4 regions of the Streptomyces sp. T028 genome follow, and region 3 is predicted to be linked to each of the others. Evidence: riboswitches for the same ligand, from Rfam matches in the RefSeq annotation. Region 3 holds a riboswitch; each other region holds the start of a gene.

Region 1 (2,192 bases), on a different contig from region 3:
ACCGGGGCCTGCGGGCCGCCCAGGCGCTGGTGGCGAGGGCAGCGGAGCTGCGGGACGCGCTGACGTTGATGCACCAGCGGGGCGAGAGCGAGCTGCACGCGCCGACCCTCGCGCGGGCGCTGCGCGTCCTGGACGGGGAGCGCCGCACAGCGCGCGTCACGGTACCTCCGCTCTCCGACAGTTGACGCACGCCCGTCCGGCTCGGCGCACCGCCGCGCCGTCCGTGACGTCCGGGCCGGACCTGAAACGCACCAGACGGGTTACCCCCGTTCGGCGTAGCGGCGGCCCCCCTTGCGAGCGAGCGCATTGTGCCGAAGGCGCTGTTTTCCGGGTCGGCGCAAGGGGTAGCGGCGCAGGTCGGGGGGCCTTTGGCGGCCTTGACACCTGAACCCCCATCAGGGTGTCCACCCGAACGGGTGAGTGGTGAGGAACCCCACAAATCACCGGTTCCATTGGGATTTTCGGTCAACGGTGAGTCAAGATCCGTGTCTGACGACAAGTCCCCGCCACAAGCGGCGGGGCGGTCCGGGCGGACGCCGAGTCCTGCCGCTGCCCGGATTGACCCGTCGACAGGAGTGCATCGGCAGGAGTGGAGGACCCAAGCACGACGGGTCGCCGGAACGGTCACGCCATGACCGGGTCGAGCAGCCCTTGGGGTGAAGCCGCGCGAGCGGCCGGGCACCTTTGTCAGCCCGAATCCGACAGGTCATCCTTCACAGGCGGTTGACGAAGGGTTGCGCATGACTGCGCTCAATCGTGTCCCGTCGCTCATGGCCCGGGCCGGTACGGCCTCCGCGTTCGCCATCGCCGCCGTGGGCGGATCGATCGTGATCCCCGGTGTCGCCTCCGACGCCGCGGCGGCCACGCCGGCGACCAAGGCGCTCCAGGTCGCGGCGTCCAAGAAGGGTGCACCGTACAAGTACGGGGCGGCCGGACCGAAGAGGTTCGACTGCTCAGGTCTCACGATGTACTCGTTCAAGAAGGCGGGCAAGACCCTGCCGCGCACGGCTGCGCAGCAGTACAACAAGACGCGCCACATCTCGGCCTCCAGCCGCAAGGCGGGCGACCTGGTGTTCTTCCACTCGGGGTCGTACGTGTACCACGTCGGGATCTACGCCGGTAAGGGCAAGATCTGGCACTCGCCGAAGACCGGTAGCGTGGTGAAGCTGGAGAAGATCTGGACCAAGAGCGTCTGGTACGGCCGGGTCCGCTAGGACCTGCCCGAGCACCGCTTCCCGGGGTGGTGGCGGCGTCCCTGACGCGCCCTCACCGCCCCGGGAGCTCGCCCGGTCGCGGAGGCGCCGCGGCGCCCGCCACCGGCTCGGCCGGGACGGTCCACGGCAGCTCGACCGTGACCGTCTTGCCGCCCTCCCGTGTGGGGCGGACTCTGAGCTTGCCGCCGCGCTCGGCGGTCAGCCAGCGAATGATCACCATGCCTCGGCCGTTGTCCTGCTGGACGGCGGCCGGCAGTCGTTTGGGGAAGCGCGGGTGGCTGTCGGTGACGCCGATGCGCAGCCGTTCGTCCCGGTCGAGCACCAGGGCCACCGTGAAGGTGGGTGACTGTCCGAAGGTGTGCTGCACGGCGTTGGTCGCGAGTTCGGAGACGATCAGCCGGATGGTGTCGGCCGCCTCCGAGTCCGCCGGCAGTCCCCATTCGCCGAGCGCGCCGGCCACGAAGCCGCGGGCCGTGGAGACCGAGGCGGGATCGCTCGGCAGAGTGACGGATGCTTCCAGATGGTCTGCCATGGCGACCTCGTCCCTTTCCCACGGGACCGGAGTCCGACACGCTGCGGATGGTTCGAGTACGGTCCCGGACTGGTGCTTCTTCGCCAGACTGCCATCAGCACGCCGGTCACGGGTGGCGATCCACCAAGATATGCATATATCTGTCGCCCAATGCGGTGAACTCTGCCGCGGCAGAGCGTTTTTGGACAGCCCATAAGGACGGCCCATAAAGACGGTCCACAGGGACGGTCCATCAAGGACGATCCATGGGGAGCAAGGAGGAGCCCATGCAGCACGGTCCCGCGGTGCGCCGCCGAAAGCTGGGCGCGGAACTGCGCAGTCTGCGCGCCCGGGCGGGGCTCACGAGCGGTGAGGCGGCCCGGCTCGTCGGCTGGCACCAGTCCAAGGTAAGCCGTATCGAGACCGGCACCAGTGGTACGAAACCGGCCGATGTGCGGTTACTTCTC
Region 2 (2,192 bases), on a different contig from region 3:
TCCACCACCGTCTCGTCGGCGCCCGACATCATCGCGCCGAAGCGGCAGGACACCGCCACCAGGGAGCCGGTCTTGCCGCCGAGGACGTCGAGGTAGTGGTCGACCGGGTCGCGGCCGTCGACCGGGCCGGCCGTCTCCAGGATCTGGCCGGTGACCAGGCGCTCGAACGCCTCCGCCTGCACCCGCACCGCCTCCGGGCCGAGGTCGGCCAGGATGTGCGAGGCGCGCGCGAAGAGGAAGTCGCCGGTGAGGACGGCGAGCGAGTTGCCCCAGCGGGCGTTCGCACTGGGCACCCCGCGCCGCACCGCGGCCTCGTCCATCACGTCGTCGTGGTACAGGGTCGCCAGATGGGTGAGCTCGACGACGACGGCGGAGGGGACGACCCCCGGCGCGTACGGGTCGCCGAAGCGCGCCGCGAGCATCACGAGCAGCGGCCGGAACCGCTTCCCGCCGGCCCGCAGCAGGTGCTGGGCCGCCTCCGTGATGAACGGGACCTCACTCTTGGTGGCCTCGAGCAAGCCTTCCTCGACAGCCGCCAATCCGGCCTGGACATCGGCTTCCAGAGCCTGGTCCCGCACGCTCAGCCCAAACGGCTCGACGACGGTCACGAGGAGTCTCCTGTCTGCTGGTGTCTATCGGCGGCTACGCGGTTTGTCGATAGGTCTCTGCGCTCACTCAAGTCAGCGTATCCGGTCAGGTTTCGATCACCACGAGCCCCCACGGTTACAGCCCGGACAGGCCCTATGAGAAGGGGCACCCCTTAAGCAGCCATCTGGGTTTATTGCCCGATTCACCCGTCTTGTGGATGTCGGTGAGTTGCCTCACTCGCCCAGCCGAACCAGCCCCTTCCCCGTTCCCCTCCACCGCGCCCCGACACCTCGGCCCACTCAGGCGAGTTGATGCTTTGCAGCAACAAAGGATCAAGCATCCCCATAGGCCACAGACCAAGGTCAATAGGGGCTAACTGTGAATTCGCCACTTGTTTCGGACATGTGCTCTCGCATACGTTCCCGGCCTGTCGGGCGGACGCCTAATCCTGCCGCCGCCCGAACACCCACCGAGAACACCACGGCAGGAGCGGGGGAACCAGGTAAGTCGCCGCACGGGTCCAGCCGGGCCATGCCTTTGGGCATGCCCAGGACAGACCGGTGCAGCTCGGGGTGAAGCCGTGTCCGTGAGGGCACGGCCGGGCAGCTCCCGCCCGAACCCGACAGCTCACCTCGCAGGCGACGGAGAGGAACTTCGCCATGCCCGCTCAGCCCCGCCGTGCCCGCCGCCTCGCCCGCACGCTCGCCGTCGCCGCCACCGGCGTCACCGTGCTCGCCCTGCCGATCCTCGGCGCGACCACCGCCTCCGCGGCCACCCCGACCGTGGCCACCGCCACCAGCCTCGGCTACGCCAACAACCTCGACGGCTGGATCCGCGCCTCGCTCCAGGTCATGGCGCAGCACGGGATCCCCGGCACCTACAACGGCATCTACCGCAACGTGATCCGGGAGTCCTCGGGCAACCCGTCCGCCATCAACCTCTGGGACTCCAACGCGGCCGCCGGTACCCCCTCCAAGGGGCTGCTGCAGATCATCGACCCGACGTTCAACGCGTACCACGTGTCCGGCACGTCCTGGAATCCGTACGACCCGGTCGCGAACATCACCGCCTCCTGCAACTACGCCGCCGCGCGGTACGGCTCGATCGACAACGTGTTCGGCGCGTACTGAGCAGCCCGGCAGCCACCATCCGGCTGCTACCTGTACAGCAGCTACCTGTACAGACGTTCGAGGATGACGGCCACGCCGTCGTCCTCGTTCGACGTCGTCACCTCGTCGGCCACGGCCTTGAGCTCCGGATGGGCGTTGGCCATCGCGACCCCGCGGGCGGCCCAGTCGAACATCGGGATGTCGTTGGGCATGTCGCCGAAGGCGATGGTGTCCTCGGGCCCGATGCCCAGATGCTCGGCGGCCAGGGCCAGCCCCGTCGCCTTGGTGATCCCGCACGGCTGCAGCTCCACCGTGCCCGGCCCCGACATGGTGACCGTGGCGAGCGAGCCGACCACCGCGCGGGCCGTCGCCGCCAACTCGTCGTCGGACAGCGCCGGATGGCGCAGCAGCACCTTGCTGATCGGCTCGCACCACAGGTCGTCGCGCCGCTCCACGCGCAGCGCGGGCAGGGTCGGGTGCGGCATCAGATAGCCC
Region 3 (2,192 bases):
GCTTCAGTCAGATCCATCCCGCGCGCGTGATGGCCGCCTGGGTCACCGACAGCCCCAACGCCCAGCTCAACGGCCGGATCAGCTCGCTGCGCTTCCGGTTCGTCAGCGCCATGGCGGGGGTGCTCGGCGTCGGCGGGGACCTCTCCGAGTGGACCGAGGAGGAACTCGCCGAAGCCCGCCGCTGGGTCGACCTCTACAAGGAGATCCGGCCCCTCGTCCAGCACGGCGACCAGTACCGGCTGCGTCCCCCGGCGGGTGGACTGAGTGCCGTCCAGTACGTCCGCGGCGACGAGACCGTCGTCCTCGCCTGGCTCCAGGCGCAGCGCTACGGCGAACCCGTCCCCGCGCTGCGACTGCGTGGCGTCGACCCGACAGCGTCGTACGAATGCCGTGAAACGGGCGAAGTGCACCGAGGTGCGGTGCTGTTGCACCACGGGCTGCGGACCGGGCTGCGCGGTGACCTCGATGCGACGGTTATCCGCCTGCGTCGGATCTGAGGTTTCTGTCCTAATTGAAACCTTAGTTCCAACTCGCTCTGGAATAAGGAATCCTGGAGAGCCGTCACGTGAGCAGGGTCATATCCGTGACCCTGCGTCGCCCGTCATGTTCACGTAATCAAAGTGCTTTTCAAGGGCGTTAGGCGAAATTTCCGGTGCTCGTTGCACGGAGCGTCACTGGGAATTCGCACAGCGGATCAAGAGAAAGGCATTAACCGGGCAACCACTGCTTGTTCCTGTGCGTCTGGGTCGCTTACGTTCCAGACCAATCCGGACGGACGCCGAATCCTGCCGCCGCCCGGAATCCGCACACTCACCCGTGCACGGCAGGAGCGGGGGACCCACAGGCAGAACCGCCTGTTCCGGTCTCCGGAACAGGCTTGGGGTAAAGCCGCGACCCGTCGCGGCCGGACATCTCCCGTCCGCACCCGACAGCTCACCTCGCAGGCGCCGGAGAGGAATTCGCCATGCCCGCGAAGGGTAAGCACCGCCGCCCGAAGACCCTGCGCTTCACCCGTTCCATCGCCGTCGCCGGAACCGGCGGAGCGGCACTCGCCCTCCCGCTCATGGGAGCCACCGGCGCCCACGCGGCCACCCCGCAGTCCGTTTCCCAGAGCGCTTCCCAGTCGGTCGCGCAGACGGTCTCCCAGTCGGTCGCGGAAAGCGCCGTCGAGGCCGCGTCGACGACCCGGAAGTCCGCCGCCAAGAGCACGAAGACCTACACCGTGCGGGCCGGCGACTACCTCGCCAAGATCGCCGACGAGCAGCGGGTCAGCGGCGGCTGGCAGAAGCTGTACGCGGACAACCGCGAGGCCGTCGGCAGCAACCCCTCGCTGATCCACCCCGGCCTCGAACTGTCGATCGGCGCGAAGGCCGCGAGCACCAAGTCCTCGTCCGGTTCGTCCGGTTCCTCCTCCTCTTCGTCGAAGGCGTCGAAGTCGTCGACCACGAAGTCCTCATCCTCGTCCTCGGAGTCCTCCGACTCGAAGGCGTCCTCGTCCTCCTCGAACGCGGCCACCCAGGCCGCCGGGAGCGGCACCGGCACCTCCAGTGGCTACACCGCCCCGGTGTCCGGCGCTACCGTGGGCACCAACTACCGCGTGGCCGGCAGCATGTGGTCCAGCGGCTACCACACCGGTGTCGACTTCGTCGTCCCGACCGGTACCTCGCTGAAGGCCGTCGCCGCGGGCACGGTCGTCTCCGCGGGCTGGGGCGGCGCGTACGGCAACCAGGTCGTCATCAAGCTGGGCGACGGCTACTACGCGCAGTACGCCCACCTGTCCCAGCTCTCGGTCTCGGCCGGTCAGACGGTGACCGCGGGTCAGCAGATCGGTCTCTCCGGTGCGACCGGCAACGTGACCGGCCCGCACCTGCACTTCGAGATCCGCACCACGCCGAACTACGGCTCCGACGTGGACCCGGTCGCCTACCTCCGCTCCCACGGCGTCACCGTCGGCTGACCCCGCTGACGTCGATCGCCGAGCACGCCTGACACGCGGAGCGAAGGCCGGACCCCGAGCCCCGGGGCCGGCCTTCGCTCCGCGTGTTCGTGATCGCCGTATTGCGGTCTTGTGGCGTCCCTTTTCGCCCCGTCGACAGCCGGGGCAGGGTGGGGACACAGTGATCCTCGTGAGGGGAAAGCGCTTTCCCCGAAGGGCCGCCGCGGACACGGGGAGACCGAGATCCGCCGGATTC
Region 4 (2,192 bases), on a different contig from region 3:
CTGGTACTCGTCGACGAGCACATGACGGAAGCGGCGGCGGTAGTGCTCGGCCACATCGGGGAAGGCGCGCAGCAGGTTGACCGTCGTCATGATCAGGTCGTCGAAGTCGAGGGCGTTGGCCTCGCGCAGCCGCGACTGGTACATCGCGTAGGCCTGGGCGAGGGTCTTCTCGAAGCCGTCGCCGGCCTGGGCGGCGAAGTCCTCCTCGTCGATCAGCTCGTTCTTCAGGTTGCTGATCTTGGCGCTGAAGGACTTCGGCGGGAAGCGCTTGGGGTCGAGGTCAAGATCACGGCAGACCAGGGCCATGAGCCGCTTGGAGTCGGCTGCGTCGTAGATCGAGAACGACGACGTGAAGCCGAGCTTCTTGCTCTCGCGGCGCAGGATGCGCACGCACGCGCTGTGGAAGGTCATCACCCACATCGCGTTCGCGCGCGGGCCGACGAGCTGCTCGACGCGCTCCTTCATCTCGCCCGCGGCCTTGTTGGTGAAGGTGATCGCGAGGATCTGGCCCGCATGCACGTTGCGCTCGGCGAGGAGGTGGGCGATGCGGTGGGTGAGCACACGGGTCTTGCCGGAGCCGGCGCCGGCGACGATGAGCAGAGGGGTGCCGGCGTGGACGACGGCCGCGCGCTGGTTGTCGTTGAGTCCCTCCAGGAGGGCGGCCGCGTCGAGCGCGGGGCGGGCGGCGCCGTCGCGGTAGTACACGTCCCGGTCCGGGGGCGCGTCGAACTTCCCGCCGAACAGATCGTCCGGAAGCGGCTCCGGAACGTGATCGTCCTCGGGCGGCGGCGGGGGTTCCTCCTCATGGCCGGCGGGGGCCTGGAGGTTCGCCAGGAAGCTGTCGTCAAAGAGGCTGCTCATCGCTCTCCGAGTCTAGGGCGCCCCACTGACAACGCGGGGCCGTCCCCCGAACATCTCCGCTCCTCACCTTCCGAGGCGGCGCTATCACAGCACGTGATCCCATGTCTCGGCTTTGCGCAAGATAACAAAAATGTATCGGGCATATCGCCCATCAACCTTCACAGGGGCCACACGAGTTGGCTACCGTGCCGGGCAGGCCACGCGGATCCCCACCGGCGAACCTCGCCGGGCCGTACGGCCTCCGCCGAGTCCGGTGTGCCCCCTGCGCGGCAGCCGGAGCCGGGGACCCACCGAGACCCCGGGGTGAATCGGCCCGACTCCCGACGGGAGGCGGCCGTAGGGCGCCCTTCCGAACCATCCGCCCGAACCCGACAGCTAACCCGGTAGGCGGACGATGGAAGGAGTCGCCTCTCTTGGCGTCGCAGCACCGCAAGCCGCGCTTTTCGGGCACCCGCGTGGCAGGCATACGCACGCCCGCCCTGGCCACCGCCGCCCTCACGTCCGTGGCCCTGCTCTCCCAGACGGCTAACGCCGCCCCGGCCGACGACGGCAAGCCGAGCCTGGAGGAGGTCGAGAAGAAGGTCGACGACCTCTACCGCCAGGCGGAGTCGGCGACCGAGAAGTACAACGCCGCCAAGGAGAAGACGACCAAGCAGCGCAAGCGGGTCGACGGTCTCCTCGATGACGTCGCGAAGCGCACCCAGAAGCTCAACGAGGCGCGGGAGGAGCTCGGTTCCTTCGCCGCCGCCCAGTACCGCACCGGTGCCTCCGCGCCCGACACGGCGACCTTCCTGCTGGCGGACTCCCCGCAGGACTACTTCGACCAGACGCAGCTGATGGGTCGGATGACCGACCGTCAGAAGGGCGCGGTCGACGACTACGTCACCGAGCAGTCGGCGACGATGAAGAAGCGGCAGGAGGCCGCCGAGAGCCTCGCGACGCTCACCGACGCCCAGAGCGACCTGAAGACCGCCAAGGCCACCGTCCAGAAGAAACTCGGCGATGCCCGCGAGCTGCTGGCGCAGCTGACGGCCGAGGAGAAGGCGCGGCTGGCGGCCATCGAGAAGCAGAAGCAGGAGGAGGCCGCGCGCAAGGCGGCCGAGCTGGCCCAGCAGCAGGCGGCGGAACAGGCCGCCCAGCAGGACGCCGGCACGTCCTCCTCCGGGTCGTCCGACTCCTCCTCGTCCTCGTCATCCTCGTCGTCCTCGTCCACGGACTCCTCGTACGCCACCAAGGCCGAGAAGGCGCTCGCCTTCGCCCGCGCACAGATCGGCAAGCCGTACGTCTGGGGCGCCACCGGCCCCGACTCCTACGACTGCTCCGGTCTGACC

What was found. Region 3 has a riboswitch for cyclic di-AMP ahead of ACLZN2_RS44935 (M23 family metallopeptidase). Riboswitches for the same ligand answer to the same signal wherever they lie in the genome.
Region 1: another riboswitch for cyclic di-AMP. It lies ahead of ACLZN2_RS22920 (C40 family peptidase); the one in region 3 lies ahead of ACLZN2_RS44935 (M23 family metallopeptidase).
Region 2: another riboswitch for cyclic di-AMP. It lies ahead of ACLZN2_RS33315 (transglycosylase SLT domain-containing protein); the one in region 3 lies ahead of ACLZN2_RS44935 (M23 family metallopeptidase).
Region 4: another riboswitch for cyclic di-AMP. It lies ahead of ACLZN2_RS35680 (NlpC/P60 family protein); the one in region 3 lies ahead of ACLZN2_RS44935 (M23 family metallopeptidase).

What each region holds. Positions count from the first base shown of each region.
Region 1 covers NZ_JBLRVZ010000024.1:18,268-20,459, reverse strand. The annotation lists gene ACLZN2_RS22925 (hypothetical protein) at 1-185, shown strand, start outside; cyclic di-AMP (ydaO/yuaA leader) riboswitch at 555-737, shown strand; gene ACLZN2_RS22920 (C40 family peptidase) at 741-1,214, shown strand; gene ACLZN2_RS22915 (ATP-binding protein) at 1,267-1,746, opposite strand; gene ACLZN2_RS22910 (helix-turn-helix domain-containing protein) at 2,013-2,192, shown strand, end outside.
Region 2 covers NZ_JBLRVZ010000038.1:8,707-10,898, forward strand. The annotation lists gene ACLZN2_RS33310 (polyprenyl synthetase family protein) at 1-608, opposite strand, end outside; cyclic di-AMP (ydaO/yuaA leader) riboswitch at 1,046-1,244, shown strand; gene ACLZN2_RS33315 (transglycosylase SLT domain-containing protein) at 1,248-1,718, shown strand; gene ACLZN2_RS33320 (HAD family hydrolase) at 1,760-2,192, opposite strand, start outside.
Region 3 covers NZ_JBLRVZ010000063.1:7,895-10,086, forward strand. The annotation lists gene ACLZN2_RS44930 (alpha-galactosidase) at 1-497, shown strand, start outside; cyclic di-AMP (ydaO/yuaA leader) riboswitch at 802-960, shown strand; gene ACLZN2_RS44935 (M23 family metallopeptidase) at 965-1,957, shown strand.
Region 4 covers NZ_JBLRVZ010000041.1:41,402-43,593, reverse strand. The annotation lists gene pcrA (DNA helicase PcrA) at 1-861, opposite strand, end outside; cyclic di-AMP (ydaO/yuaA leader) riboswitch at 1,094-1,267, shown strand; gene ACLZN2_RS35680 (NlpC/P60 family protein) at 1,275-2,192, shown strand, end outside.